One region of the Brevibacillus ginsengisoli genome, then DNA from elsewhere that is predicted to be linked to it. Evidence: predicted binding sites of a transcription regulator. Region 1 holds the regulator's gene; each other region holds the start of a gene.
The links. The regulator Rex, encoded in region 1, represses fermentation and respiration genes when NADH is low (regulators of the CRP and FNR family bind a similar motif). The targets are predictions, from matches to a motif close to TTGTGAAATATTTCACAA.

Region 1 (5,191 bases):
TGACCAAGTCTGTTGAGGATACGTTCACCTATTCTATCAGAAGCTATCAGACGAATATGAGAGGACTTCTGGAAGAAATCAAGCAAACAACTCAAGCAATTCATATCCTGCTCGTGGAAGAAAGAGAAGACTTGGTAAAATGGATGGAGATTGAATCACGCACATCCCGCAAACATCTCTTCCTGTTCAGCTCTCCACTCGATATCGCCGAAGCTATGAGAGAGCAATTGTTTGAGAAGAAACGTAGTGTGATTCTTACTTCAGCGACGTTGACGGTGAAAAATAGCTTTGACTACCTAGTGGAACGATTCGGATTTGATCCCAAGCAATCAAAGAATTATCGTACGCTATCGCTGCCGTCTCCGTTTCATTATGAAGAACAGGGATTGCTGTTACTGCCTGCTGACTTGCCGTCTATTGCGGAAAGTGATGGACAGTATCTCAATGCTGTCATTCAGGGATGTATTGACGTAATTTTGGCTGCACAGGGAAGAACACTCATCTTGTTTACTTCCTACTCCATGCTTCGTCAGGTATATGATGGGCTGAAAACAAGATTGCCGGACGAGGAAGGCATTACCTTGTTAGGTCATGGCATCGACAGCAGTAATCGAAACAAATTAGTTCGCAAGTTTCAGCGGGAGCCACGAACGGTATTGCTTGGGACGAGCAGCTTTTGGGAAGGGGTAGACATACCGGGTGATGCTTTAAGTTGCCTGATTATCGTTCGGTTGCCTTTTGCGCCGCCAAATCACCCATTAACGGAAGGGCGTTCGGAGAAACTAAAGGAAGAGAAGAAAAATCCGTTCATGGCCTTGTCGCTACCTCATGCAATCATACGATTCAAGCAAGGAGTAGGACGTCTGATACGCCATCATCAAGATCGTGGAGTCATTGTGGTATTTGATACCCGCATTGTCGAATCCAGGTACGGACGATCCTTCTTGAAGTCGCTACCGCCTTTTCAGACGAAGACAGGTACCTGGACACAATTGCGTGAAATGATTCGACCATTTTTGAACGGTATGCTAGTGGACGAAGAGTCATAGAATGAACCAACTGTTTTATAAGGGTGGTTGGTTCCATGAAATATACGTACCCATTGCTTCTGATTCTTACTTTACTACTTGCGGCCTGCACAATAGATGAGCATCTGAAGAATGTCGTCAAAGTGGACGACCCCATTTTGAGCGAAAATGAGAATGACTTTATCGGCATGGTGACAACATTTTTCCCGCTGAATGAGGGAGAGAGCACACTGATCCGCTTCCCGAATGGCAAGAAATTGCTGATTGATACAGGCAGTGCACAAGATGCTTCAGATTTGATAGAGTTATTACAGGAACGCAAAGTAACCAAACTGGATTATGTCATCATTACCAACGATTTACCCAACCATGCGGGAGGTTACCAGACACTCGCCAATAGCTTACAGATTGACACGGTAATGATACCAGAAGCCATCAGCAGATCCATTCGCCATGTCGTTCCGATTGGTCAAGCTAAAAAACTAGTCCTTCTTCGGGAAGGAGATGAGCTGGCCTTCGATCATGAGATCACCATAAAAGTACTCAATCCAAGTGAGCCGTTATTTCTTTCTCCACAAGATCATTCTCTGGTGTTCCTTTTACGGCAAAATAAAATAAAGTATCTATTCACAAGCGGCATTGGAGAAAAAAGTGAAGAAAGACTCCTGGAGCGCCATCCAAAACTTTTGCGAGCTGAGATTCTAAAGGTGGCGAATCAGGGAAGCAATCAAGCCTCTTCGCAGGTGTTTTTAAGTAAAGTGGACGCGCAGGTGGCTGTTATCGAGTCCGGAATCTTGGAGAACGGATTCAAGGGAACCCAGTCGGAGATCATGGAACGATTAAGCGAATCCTGGGCGGAAACATACGTAACAGGACAACACGGAACGATTACGATTTTATCCAATGGAAAAGACTACAAGGTTTTAAAGCGTAAAAAGGAATAGAGAGGGGGAATTGGAGCATGAAAGCACCTAAAATTTCAGATGCAGTTGTCAATCGACTTCCAATTTATTTGCGTTATTTAACTTCATTGAAGCAAATGGACGTTAAAACGGTTTCTTCTCAACAAATGGGAAAAATATTAGACGTGAATCCGGCCCAAATCCGTAAAGATCTAGCCGCGTTCGGGGATTTTGGGAAAAAAGGGATTGGTTACGATGTCGATTATCTTATCGAGAAAATCAGACAAATTCTAAAGCTTGACCAGGAAATCCATGTTGCTCTGGTGGGGGCAGGTCACCTGGGACATGCGATCAGTAACTATAACGTCTATTTGAAGGACAACATGCGGATCGTCGCTATTTTTGATGCGGATGAATCCAAGCAAGGAAAAGAGATTGCCGGCTTAAAAATTTATTCGATGAACTCCCTAAAAGAAGTCGTGTCCAGCATGCAAATTCGTTTGGCCATCATCACTGTACCTGCTCAGGCAGCGCAGGAAGTAGCGAATTTGTTAGTCGAAGCGGGAATTGAAGGGATACTTAATTTTGCGCCAATGAATCTTCGAATGGAAAAGGATGTGCGAGTGCATAACGCGGATGTGACATCCAGTTTGCAAAGCTTAGCGTACTACCTTACCTAATGGCTAAAGGTTTGTATATCACACAATGATTGGAGAGTCCTAAGAAAATGAAAACGATCATTACACATGCTACTATCATAACCGTGAATCCAACGAATGATGTGATTCTGGATGGAGCAGTTGCTTTCGAAGGAAATATCATTACATATGTAGGTGAGACCCCAGCGGATCTGTCTGGCTATGATGAAATCATTAACGGGAAAGATAAATACATACTCCCAGGTTTTGTTAATACTCATGGACACGTGGGAATGTCCCTTTTGCGCGGGTATGCGGACGACCTTCCGCTTCAGCAGTGGTTGGAAGACAAGATGTGGCCGCTCGAAGCTCAATTTACGGCTGATCACGTCAAATGGGGAGCTTATTTGTCCATTATCGAAATGATCCGTACAGGTACAACCACCTTTGTGGATATGTACGATCACATGAATGAAGTGGCCCAAACTGTACAAGACTCTGGTATGCGCGCTCGTTTGTGCCGCGGTATGATTGGATTCTGCTCAGCTGAAGAGCGTAAGGCCAAACTAGAAGAAGCCACTCGATTTGCCCGTGACTGGCACAATCAAGCAGATGGACGCATCACTGTGATGATGTCTCCACATGCGCCGTATACTTGTACACCAGATTTTATTACGCAAATTCTTGAACGCGCTCATGAGTTGGACCTTCCGATGCATATTCATATGTCCGAAACGGCTTTTGAAGTGGAGCAAAACGTGAAGGATTATGGAGTTCGTCCAGTAGCCCATCTGGAGAATTTGGGAGTATTTTCACGACCAACGCTTGTGGCGCATGCCGTACATTTAACGGATGAAGAGATCGATACTTTGGCAAAATATGATGTGAAAGTATCTCATAACGTCGTGAGCAACCTAAAATTGGCGAGTGGTGTAGCTCGGGTTCCTGACATGCTTGCGAAAGGCATCAGTGTATCGCTTGGAACAGACAGCTCAGCCAGTAACAACAACCTGAACCTGTTTGAAGAGCTGAAGTTGTCAGCTATTCTTCATAAAGGTGTGAACCATGATCCGATTGCCGTTCCAGCCGAACAGGCACTTCGTATGGCAACGATCCTTGGAGCAGACGGTGTCTTCCAAAAAGACAAGCTTGGTTCACTTGAAGTCGGCAAACAAGCGGATATGATCATGCTCAACAGTGCCCAAGCTCACTTCCATCCTGCGCATGACCCTATCTCGCATGTGGTGTACGCAGCCAATGGACGTGACGTATCCGATACGATTGTTGCGGGTCAATTTATCATGCGAAATAACGAACTTCTGACGGTCGATGAAGAACAAGTTATTTTTGAAGCGAATCGTATGTTTCAAAAGCTGAATCGATAAGTTTCACCCTCATGGAGATGAATGAAAAAGTCCTCCCATCAGAGCATTGACGGGAGTTTGGTGCGGCAAAAAGTGTAGGTAGGGGTATTTTGGTTAGCTTCCATCGTGGCAGTTCCGCCAAATGTGTTTCAATGAGGTGTGGCGATAATCAATTGTTGATGGCTGAGGTAATGCTCTAAGCGGTGATGATAACCCTGCCCAGGAAACGGTGTACTCCTGTAGCAACGACTCCATTGGATCCAGGGTTGTCGTCGGCAGTTTCACACGCTCACCTCCTTGGGGTGTAACTGTAGTATGACCCTTCGTCCTTTCGCTATGTTTAGCAAGTTTTCGGCATCGTTCTAAAACCTTCTTGTCCTGCATAATTTTTAGGAACCTGGGACGAGGGGGGATAGAATTGTACATCAGACGAAAACAGCTTTGGTGGCTATTTCCTATTTTTGTGAGTTTGTTTGTACTTGGAGTCGCCCTGGCGAAATGGACAGAACAAACCTTACCCCTCTATGCACACTCAGCAACTGATGGTGAAGAAGGTACGCTTGATGCAAACCGGATTCAAGTAGAGAAATTAATCAACCAACTAAAGGCAGATTATCCAATCTCCTATCAAGTCCAGACGCGGGGTCAGTTATACCGGGGAGTGTATCATGGAGAAGGGTTTGACTTATCCGGTGAGGTGTCAGGTCACACCATCAACATGAAGCGCTCAAACTCAAAGCTTTCCCTTGTGATAGATGGTCACCAGGAGAATCCGGAGTTCTTACCCTACGCCTTGTTTACACCATATGAACATGCAGCAGTGATTCAGGGACAATTACATTCCATTGAACCCCGTATTCTGGAGGGGAATCCATCTAATCGTAAAGGATTCCAGTTCACTCTTCCTGCCGATCAGGTTCGTGAGATGTTAGCCTTATGGTTAGGTCCTCAATTTCAAGCAGATGCTGTCCTAGATCACTATATGGAGAGTGTAGTCATCCGCTATGAGCTGTGGTATGATACGAATGATCATCAGTTGAAACAGTTGACTGTCAATCTGGAAGCCAGTCAATCGCAACTTTCAAAACATGATCAACTAATTTTTCGGTTTTCTTAAGAGAAGAAGCAATTCCTTATGGATCATGGTTGCTTGGATAAAAGGAGTAAACGTTTGTGTATCTTCGGATTGGATTAGTCATTGTAGCGATTGTGTTGGTAATCGGCGGCTTTTCGTATAACATGATTTCAAATGTGATTAG
Region 2 (5,191 bases), on a different contig from region 1:
TTGTGCAGCGTTAACATGCATGAGGCTAGTTCGATGTCTGACATAGAGTGATTGCGATAAGGGGAATGAACATTGGTCAGAGCATTGGGGACGTTTCCTTGATTGACTCCAGTTGTCCAATCTCCAAACGAATGGTAGGAAATCGTTTTACCCGCCGCAAGTCCATGGACAAAATGAACGAGTTCGTTATATTCCACTGTCATAAACCGCAATTGGTTTAACGCGATCTGCCGCAATGAAGAATCTTGGATCGATTGTAAATAAAGTTGAAACGTATGGATGGTGTTAATCGTATTGGTTAATACATCGTGTAATTCAATAACCTCATGAGCACCGTAAGCATGATGAGTCATCAGGATTCTTCCTCCTTCAGCGCGTTATTCACATTCTCCAGTATGTCCCAAATGGCCATTACCTACTAATGATTGAATTTGGGCTACCCAATTGAACCATGACAAAGGAGATCAAGATGTTTGAGCAAATCACCCAAATTTTTATGCAATATGGAGCATTCGGGCTTTTTTCGATGGCGTTCCTTGATTCTTTCGTGCTTCCCGTGCCCCCGTTTTTTATGCAAATCGCCATGAGCCTACTCGATCCTAGCAAATCCTTTCAGTATGCCACCTATGCTTTTCTTGGCTCTATCCTTGGTGCTCCAGTGGGATTCCTGTTGGGGAAGTTCTTAGGAAAACGATTCTTGGATCTGATTTTGCCCCAAAAGTGGGTAGATGTGGCCACTGAGAAGTTCACGCAGAACGGAGATGCCGCAATCTTAATTGGCTCTTTTACTCCCATTCCGTTTAAAGTGTTTACGATTTTATCGGGCGCCTTCGGATTCTCTTTTTTCAGGCTCATGATGTACGCCATCCTGGGAAGAGGACTCAAGTTTTATTTGATTGGCGTGTTGTTTTACTTTTACGGCAAGCATGCCAAAGAAATCCTGGATAACTATCAGGGAATGGCGTTGTTCGGAATCACAGTACTGCTCGTGATCACCTGGTATGTCGTTCAAAAAAGAAAACGAAAATAACTTACAGCTCGCCTTCTAGAAAGGTGGGCTGTTGTTTTTTTACCTAGACAATCACCTAAACGAACTTCGCCAATATATTGATAATGTAGGTTTCAGCGTGGAGGTGAACGAATGGCACTTATCAAGGCAAACTCAAGTGACGTAGATTTACTGGCTCGCTTACTTCGGGCAGAAGCAGAAGGAGAAGGTGAACTCGGCGAACTAATGGTAGGTAACGTTGGCGTGAATCGTATTTACGGGAATTGCATGGATTTTAAAAACATCCGGACAGTGAGTGACATGGTCTATCAATCTCCTGGTGGATATGAATCCGTACAAAAACCGTATTTCTATCAACGGGCCCGTGATAAAGAAAGACGTCTGGCAAAACGAGTGATAAACGGGGAAAAACAACACCCAGCTACCAATTCCTTATGGTTCTTCAAACCTGAAGGAGGCTGTCCAGGTCAATGGTTCAACCAAGCAAATGTTGGACGGTATAAATCTCACTGTTTCTTTGCCCCGATCCCAAGCAATTGCCCACGCGTTTACTAAGTTCATCCAAGCGAAATCGAGTACATCAGAAGGAGAGAGAAAATCGATGAGTTATCCAAGTCTCGGTGGACAAATGATGATGCCTTGCTACGATTGTAGTCAAACACCCATGATGCCATTTGATCAGCAGCAGTCTATGGGAATGGGAATGCCAATGCAACCAATGATGCCCATGCAGCCCATGCAGCAAATGATGCCGATGCAACAAGTTACGCCCGTTCAGCCAAGTGGAAGCGCAATCCCCGGTACACCAACTGGTTTTGTAGAAGAATCTTATATAGAAAATATTTTACGTATGAATTTAGGGAAAATGGCTACGATTTACCAGACTTTTGAAAACAACAGCGAATGGAACGCCAAAGTATTCAAGGGCATCCTCGAAGCAGCTGGACGCGACCATATTATTATTAGCGATCCCACAACAGGTCGTCGCTACCTGCTCTTGATGGTGAACCTAGATTACATTACGTTTGATGAGCCCCTAAATTACGTTCGTCCACAACTGCCACCTGGAGTTCGATAAGCTGTTCCATACGAAAAACCGACTTGGGCCATTAGCTAAGTCGGTTTTTCTATTCGTCAAAATGTGTAATTAGGCGAACCCGATTTCAACCAGGAACTGTTTGAGCGTGTCTGCCGAATGTTTTAATTGAGCTTCTTCTTGTTCTGTGAGAGGTAATGGGACGAGATGTTCTACGCCATTTTTTCCAACGACAGTAGGTACTCCGATACAAACTCCGCTGATTCCCTGGTAATCTTCCAGATAGGAGGAAACAGGAAGTACGGAGTGTTGATCTTTCAGAATGGCTTCGCAAATACGGGCGAGCGCCAAGGCGATCGCATAATAGGTGGCGCCTTTCTTTTGGATGATTTTGTAGGCTGCCCCCTTGGTGTTCTGATAAATTTCCTCTTTATGCTCATCGGATAAATGCCAACGAGAGTCTTGATCGGTTTTCTCAGGAAGTAAACCAGACACGTACATGGAACTCCATACAGGAACTTCCGTATCACCATGCTCACCCACGATTAAACCGTGAACACTTCGCGGATCGACCCCCATCTTCTCAGCGATGAGATAACGGAAACGCGAGGTGTCCAAAAGTGTTCCCGAACCAATGACTCGGTTCTTATCCCAACCGGACAGCTTTAACGCAACCTGCGTCAAGATATCCACCGGGTTGGTGGCAATCAGTAGGATCCCGTTCTGATTGTACTTCGTTATCTGTGAAATGATGGAATCGAAAATCGAGACATTGCGATTCATCAGGTCGATCCGCGTCTCACCTGGACGTTGGGCCGCACCAGCGGTAATTACAATAATGTCTGCATCTTTACAATCGGCATAAGTCCCCGCTGTTATTTTCATCGTATTGGCAAGCAACAGACCATGATTTAAATCGAGTACGTCACCCATTGCCTTGTCTTCGTTGGCATCAATAATAACCAATTCATTAGCCAATCCTTTTAATAAGACCGTATAGGCAAAAGTAGCACCTACTGCTCCACTACCGATCAATACAATTTTTGAAGAAATTCCCATTTAATTCACTCCACATACGTTCATTATTGTGCATCACCTCTCCCTTACATCCAGACCCTTCGTCTAACGGGACATGCAGGCTTGAAAAAAGGATTGAAAACTAAGGGATGCTTTTGTTAGTATTGTAACAAATTTCCCTTTCATTCATGTGACTAAATTCACTGCAAAATTCTCAAAAGATCGTCACACGAACTCCTTGATTCTTCTTCTCGTTTATTTGTTATACTTTACGTAAGACTAACTTACTTTATTTACGTGTATGATGAGGTGATCAAACAATGCCCCCCAACGGGCTATCTTTTGCCGAACAAATCTCATCGGCATTTACCGCACAACTCGAATCCAAAGCGACGCTCCAGACGTTCAAAGCCCCACATGTATTGTTTAACGATGGTGATAAAGCAGACTTTGTTTATCTTATTTGTTCAGGCTCCCTGAAACTAATGAAAACGACCATGGATGGCAAGGAACTGACCTTGCAGGTTTGTGGTCCAGGGGAATTAGTTGGAGTCGTAGGCATATTTGAAAAGAACCTGGTGTACAATTCCACAGTAATCGTCATGGACGTCTGTGAAGTTGCCATTGTACCTCGCGCAACCCTCGAAAATCTGCTGCTTTGCAACAGTGAATTCTGCATAGAGTTCATGCGTTGGATGGGAAGGGTCCATCGTCGCACTCAATCTAAGTTCCGCGATTTACTTTTGAATGGAAAAACAGGCGCACTCTACTCGACATTAATCCGCATGAGCAATTCGTATGGGGTGCCTCAAGAAGACGGCAGCATCCTAATCGATTTATCCTTAACCAACCGTGACCTCGCTCAATATATAGGACTGACTCGCGAAAGCGTAAATCGGATGCTGGCAGAGCTTCGCAAGCTGGATGTAATTGATATACTTCCACTGGGACATATCCTGATCAAAGATATTCATTACCTTAAGACAGCCATTCATTGCGATGATTGCCCACCTGATATTTGCCAAATATAGGGAAATATTACGAAACCCCGTTCCTCATTGACGGGGTTTTTTCGTAAATTTTTTCCTTTTCTCCCTTTCACTCCAAGGATGTCTGTACTACAATTCTTATTAGGATACATAGTGAAGGACGAGCCTAACGCAAGGAGGAACTCACGATGCTTGAAAAGATGAATCTTAATCAGCAATACGAAACTGAAAAGGATTATAAAGCGGAATTGAAAGAATATCAGTTGGAGCTTTTACTGTTGCAGCGCGAGCTTCATCAGGCGGGAATCCCTATTCTTATCGTCTTTGAAGGCTGGGATGCGGCGGGTAAAGGTGGCGCCATTCGTCGTCTCACCGAGCGATTGGACCCTCGTGGTTTTCAGGTTCATTCGATTGCGGCACCAGATGGAATTGAAGCCAAGCATCATTATTTGTGGAGATTTTGGAATCGTCTGCCCCAAAAAGGAAGTTTCGGAATTTTCGATCGTTCCCATTATGGTCGGGTATTGGTAGAGCGGGTAGAGAAGCTGGCTCATGAGCATGAATGGAAGCGAGCGTATGATGAAATCAACCAGTTTGAAAAAATGCTGACGGATGATGGATATTTAATCGTGAAATTCTGGCTTCAAATCTCCAAGGATGAACAACTTAAACGCTTTGAGGAGCGTCAAAAAAATCCGTTTAAACAGTGGAAATTGACAAAAGAGGATTGGCGGAATCGGGAAAAATGGGAGGATTATGAGGCGGCGGTAGAAGAAATGCTATACCGTACGAATACCCCTTACGCCCCATGGACACTGGTTGAGGCCGAATACAAATGGCACGCGAGAGTTAAGGTGCTAAAGACCGTTGTCGACATGATTAAAGCCCGTAAATCTATATAAAACGTTGCAAGTTTGCTTCTGAAGACAAAATCCCCGGGGCTCCGGGGATTTTGTCATGCGCAAATTATCCTTGAAGATAGATTTTCGCTTGCTGCAACACTTCTTCGGGATGCAGAGGAATAGCTCCTCCACCTTGAGCCATCTCCGGTTTGCCTCCGCCTTTTCCCCCGATATGCGGAAGTACCTGCTTGAGCAGAGCGGCTACATCCACTTGAAGATTTGCGCCTCTCGCAAAAAC
Region 3 (5,191 bases), on a different contig from region 1:
TGGTGATGGAATCCCCTGAGCGCTCATGTTCACCAGAATCTCTTCTGCTTTGGATTCATGAACATATATTTTTTTGTCTTTAAGCTCGAATTCATAATGGTTCTTTTTCAGATAATCTTCTACTTGCGTCACTTGTTTTTGCTTCAAGTCATACGAGAGTAATGGAACCATCGGACTTTTATCTTGCATGCCTTTGTAGATGAGAACGCCCGCTACTATGGCAAGGATTACAATTCCTATGAACATCCAACGTTTTTGGATAGCTGTCATACATACTCCTCCTTCTTGCAGTTCACCTTGAACAACTAGAGAAGATGCTATCAAAAAACGCTTCAATGGTCAAATAAGTCTCCTATAATATCCAAAAGGCTCCAACGACAAACCAAACGGCATTCACGATCTCAGTAATTCCGACGGCTATCGGTTTAAGTTGTTGGATTCGTATCACGGAGAGCATCTTGATCGTACTCGGAATAAATAAAAGAGCTAGTAGTGTCGTGGACTGAAAAAGCAAAGCGGTGAGCAACACACAGACATGGTAGGCTATCCCAATCATACGAAATGACTGATTCGTTCGCTCCCGAATCATCGATTTGACATAAAACACACTGCCTGTGAAGTAGACGATATTAAGTCCCATAGCAAGAAGAACAGTGGATACTTGCACCTGTTGTCCGAGGCTAGCTGCAATGGGTAATAGCATCGTTAATGCCGTAATGCCCGCCAAATCATTGCCAAAGTGACGTTCCTTCTTCTTCACAATGAATATGACGGAAATTCCCAATAATGGCACCATCGCAAGAACCGGGAGAAACGCTTGAGGCTTGTAAAGAAAAGGAATCAGCAAGAAACAGACTGCTCCAAGTGAATATACGAGGAAGCATAATAGCAATTCCCTCATTCTTCTTGGCTGCCTCACGATCCCGAGAAAAGCATACATGGCCAAATAGCCCATAAAGAACCCAATACCGGCAAACGCGTGATAGAGTGTATGCCCAGAAATCGCAATTCCTAATAAAAAGGGCATGATCAACATCGCCCATGCCCCATGTTCACGTGGAAAAATCCAAGTTGGCTTCGTTTGGTTGCTTACTGGTTGCAAGCTACCTCACTTCCTTCATGATTCCAACCTTTTGGAATGTAAGCACATCCCGGATCACTTTCTAAATAATCACCTGTTACGGCGTATGCCCTTGCGCGTGAACCACCGCAAATTTCGTTAAATTCACATGCGCCACACTTTCCTTTATATTTGCTTGTGTCACGCAAATCTTTAAAGATCGGGTTGTTCCGATAAATTTCAGCCAACGGTGTATTTCGCACATTATCCGTAGGAATTGGCAAGAAACCGCTTGGCATAACATCACCAATATGAGAAATAAAGACAAAACCGCGACCATCCGTAATACCGTGTACGGCGCGTCCGATAAAATCTGGGCGCTTCTCCTTCTGAACGACACGTCCAGAATCCATAATGACTTCTTTCTTTTGAATCGCTACACGGCGAAAAGCAGGTGCTGCCGTCGTTTTAATGCTATAGCTTACTTCCTTGGTTTTCTTCAACAGCCATTCGTAAATGCGCTCATGTTCTTCGGGCGACACCATATCGTCTACTTGCCCACGTCCGGTTGGCACCAGGAAGAACACACTCCAAAGAACGGCTTCCCAGTCCTCTACCAACGCAGCAATCTCTTCCAACAGATGGGCGTTGTAACGTGAGACAGTCGTGTTAATTTGAATAGGTAGACCTAATTCCTTTAAATTTGCTAACGCTTTCACCGTCAAGTCAAAAGAACCCTTTGTTCCACGGAACTGATCATGAACCTCAGCGTTAGGACCATCTACACTGAATGCCCAACGCGCCAAACCGGCATCTTTTGCCTCTCGCATCGCGTCAAGCGTTACACGTGGAGTCGCACTTGGCGTCATCGATACCCGAAGCCCTTTGGAGATTGCGTAACGAGTCAATTCGAATAAATCAGGTCTCATCAGCGGGTCCCCACCTGTAAAAACGAGCAGCGGATTGCCCATCTGTGCGATCTGATCAATTAAGTCCTTGCCTTCCTCGTGTGTAAGCTGGCGCGGGTCAGGCAGCGGCTGAGCTTCAGCTCGACAGTGCAAGCACTTCAACGCACATGCACGAGTCACTTCCCAAATGGCAATAAACGGATTCTCATTATACTTCACTACATTCACTCCTTGTGACTTGTGAGTTAATTGGTTCGATGACGCATATTTAATAATTCGCAAAGAGCATTTGCTTTTTGATCTTCGGAGAGAATTTGTTCAGCCATTGGAAACAGCACGTAATTTTCCTTATAAATGTGTTCGGCGAGACATTCGTCAACCTGCTGGAATAGACAGTTAAATCTTTCGGTTCTTACTTTATTCCGGCGACAGGCTTCTATCTCCGCTGTCAATTCGGCTCGCAGCATCCGTAACTGACTGTGCTCGGTATTCATGGCTCGGACGGGTCCGCTTGCTTCTCCTAACACTTTAGCGATCAACGGAAAGAGTAACAGCTCTTCTTCCAATAGATGATGTTCAAGTTCATGCCGCATGAATGAGCTAAATTTATCTAAAACTTCGCAATTTTCTTCTGTCCATAGATCATTGATTGATAAGGCAAGCTTGAGTTCTTCCAAGCGATCTTCTACAATCTCATGATCTTTATAGTAAAAAGCGAGTAGCTCTGAACGGTTGTGATGGTAATATTTCGCTATACAACCCCTCAAAGATTGCGGCATTCCCATTCCCTCCCTTACTTATAAACACATGGTAACGCAAATTGTTCTGAAAAGTTGTGAAAAATATCACATCTCACGTCCATTTCAGTTGTTACAATGGGTTTATGCAATCATAAGGGAGGAATTAGTAAATGATTGGATTGTCCAGTCTGCTTGAAACAACTCAAACTTTTGGTGACAAGCTGCGTTATTCCGAGGAAGCACGCGGACAACACAGCGGTACACATAAAGGTCATGGACCTGTTGTGGTTTGGAACATCACGCGTACTTGCAACCTGAATTGCTTACATTGTTACTCTAGTTCGGAAGCGGTTGCATACGACGGAGAGCTTACCACAGAAGAGGCAAAAAACGTGATCGATCAACTTTCGGAAGCGAATGTCCCGGTTATTCTCTTCTCCGGTGGAGAGCCTCTCATTCGTCCTGATATTCTCGAATTAGCAGAATACGCGATTTCCAAAGGGATTCGTATTACTTTCTCGACCAATGGTACACTGATTACTCCTGAGAAAGCGGCCAAGCTGAAAGATCTTGGCGTAAGCTACGTTGGGATTAGCCTTGATGGAATCGGTGAAACTCACGATAAGTTCCGTCGTAAAGAGGGAGCTTTCGAAATGACCTTGAAAGGGATTCGTAACTGCTTAGCAGTCGGTCAAAAAGTGGGTCTGCGTTTCACGATGAATCGTCACAATATCGATTCCCTGCGTTCCATCCTAGATTTAATGGAAGAAGAAAATATTCCGCGCGCGTGTTTCTACCATTTGGTGTATGCAGGTCGCGGTTCCGTAGAAGACGATATTACGCATGAGCAATCTCGCGAAGCCCTAGACACCATTCTTGAAGCCATCCAACGTTTCGCAGATAATGGAACCCCACGCGAAATCCTGACCGTTGATAACCATGCGGACGGCGTATACCTCTATCTCAAAACTAAAAAAGAAAACCCTGAATTAGCGGAACGCATCTATGAAAAATTGGTCCGCAACGGTGGAAACCGCTCCGGTATCGCGATTTGCAACATCGACCACCGCGGAAACATCCATCCAGATCAATTCAGTCAACAAATTACGTTTGGTAACCTGCGTGAAAACAGCTTCCAAGAAATTTGGAACAGTGATCATCCAATCCTTGTAGGTCTACGCAATCGCAAAGAGATGATCAAAGGCCGTTGCGCTAGCTGTCAGTACTTCAATGTATGTAACGGAAACTTCCGTCCTCGCGCATTTGGATACTATGGCGACTTCTGGGAATCCGATCCACAGTGCTTCCTGACTGATGAAGAGATCGGCCTTACGACTCCGAGTGGAGTATAAATAAGAAAAGAAGGTGCCCTTCCAGTAGAACAATCTGCCGGAAGGGCACCTTTTACTTTATTCAAAATCTAGCAAGCCTTTTTTCACCGCATAACGAACTAAATCAGGACGAGTTCTGAGATGTAGCTTCTCCATGATTTTACTCTTGTGTGTCTCGACTGTTTTGACTGAGACAATCAATTGCTCGGCAATCTCTTTATTGGAATAGCCTTTGGCGATGAGCACCAGGATTTCTCTTTCTCGGTCAGTCAAGACGTCGAACTTGCCTTGATCTTCACCTTTTTGCACACGTTGCAAAAATTCTTGAATGAGTGACTTCGTAGCAGACGGATATAAATAGGCAGCACCTTGAAAGACCGTGCGAATCGCTGAGATCAAATCAAGGTCAGGCGCGCTTTTGAGTATATAGCCGGATGCTCCCGCTTGCAGCACACGAAACAGATACTCCTCGTCATCATGCATGGTAAGAACAAGAATATCAATCTCAGGAGCGTCAGCTTTTAAACGAGTGGTCGCCGACAATCCATTCTCTCCCGGCGGCATACTCAAATCCATCAGGACAATGTCTGGCTTCAACTCCAGTGCCTTCTGATAGGCTTCTTTTCCGTCTGCCGCTGTTCCGACCACATTCATGTCTTCTTGGGCACCGATAAGCATGGAGAGCCCAGACCTTACGATCGCATGGTCATCTGCTATAAGTACCCGTATCGACATATAATGGTTCTCCCTTCTCATTCACAGGTATGGTTACTCTAATCGTTGTTCCTTTGTTAAGGGTGGAATTAATCTCGACCTGACCACCTAACAGATGAGCGCGTTCTTTCATGCCAAACAGCCCAAGTCCAGTTCCTAGAACACGAGTCTCTTTGATGTCAAACCCTTTGCCAAAATCCATAATAGACAGCTCAATTATCTGGCCCAGTTCTCTAAAACGTACATACAGCTTGTCTGTGTCAGCATACTTGGCCGCATTGATCATGGCTTCCTGGCTAATTCGGTAGAGTGCGGTCTCAATGGATGAGTGAAATCTTCTTCGGGAACCGACTACATCAAACTCCGTCTCAATGCCAAATGTATCTTCAAATCGTTTAGCGTACGAACGAATCGCTGGGATTAGTCCCAAGTCATCCA

Region 2: ACQCN2_RS01435 (L-lactate dehydrogenase) is a predicted target of Rex. The motif match lies at 3,251-3,268, and genes of this name have one in related genera.
Region 3: ACQCN2_RS13530 (hemerythrin domain-containing protein) is a predicted target of Rex. The motif match lies at 2,802-2,819, and genes of this name have one in related genera.

Annotation. Positions count from the first base shown of each region.
Region 1 is NZ_JBNJQR010000002.1:187,781-192,971, forward strand. It holds gene dinG (ATP-dependent DNA helicase DinG) at 1-1,049, shown strand, start outside; gene ACQCN2_RS04505 (ComEC/Rec2 family competence protein) at 1,085-1,972, shown strand; gene ACQCN2_RS04510 (redox-sensing transcriptional repressor Rex) at 1,990-2,610, shown strand; gene ACQCN2_RS04515 (amidohydrolase) at 2,658-3,953, shown strand; gene ACQCN2_RS04520 (hypothetical protein) at 4,351-5,049, shown strand; gene ACQCN2_RS04525 (cell wall elongation regulator TseB-like domain-containing protein) at 5,106-5,191, shown strand, end outside.
Region 2 is NZ_JBNJQR010000001.1:254,284-259,474, reverse strand. It holds gene ACQCN2_RS01455 (spore coat protein) at 1-353, opposite strand, end outside; gene ACQCN2_RS01450 (YqaA family protein) at 470-1,030, shown strand; gene ACQCN2_RS01445 (cell wall hydrolase) at 1,142-1,564, shown strand; gene gerQ (spore coat protein GerQ) at 1,701-2,087, shown strand; gene ACQCN2_RS01435 (L-lactate dehydrogenase) at 2,157-3,104, opposite strand; gene ACQCN2_RS01430 (Crp/Fnr family transcriptional regulator) at 3,383-4,093, shown strand; gene ACQCN2_RS01425 (polyphosphate kinase 2 family protein) at 4,240-4,953, shown strand; gene ACQCN2_RS01420 (alanyl-tRNA editing protein) at 5,018-5,191, opposite strand, start outside.
Region 3 is NZ_JBNJQR010000006.1:42,235-47,425, reverse strand. It holds gene ACQCN2_RS13545 (hypothetical protein) at 1-270, opposite strand, end outside; gene ACQCN2_RS13540 (YwiC-like family protein) at 353-1,102, opposite strand; gene ACQCN2_RS13535 (TIGR04053 family radical SAM/SPASM domain-containing protein) at 1,090-2,187, opposite strand; gene ACQCN2_RS13530 (hemerythrin domain-containing protein) at 2,214-2,747, opposite strand; gene ACQCN2_RS13525 (radical SAM protein) at 2,879-4,060, shown strand; gene ACQCN2_RS13520 (response regulator) at 4,118-4,774, opposite strand; gene ACQCN2_RS13515 (PAS domain-containing sensor histidine kinase) at 4,746-5,191, opposite strand, start outside.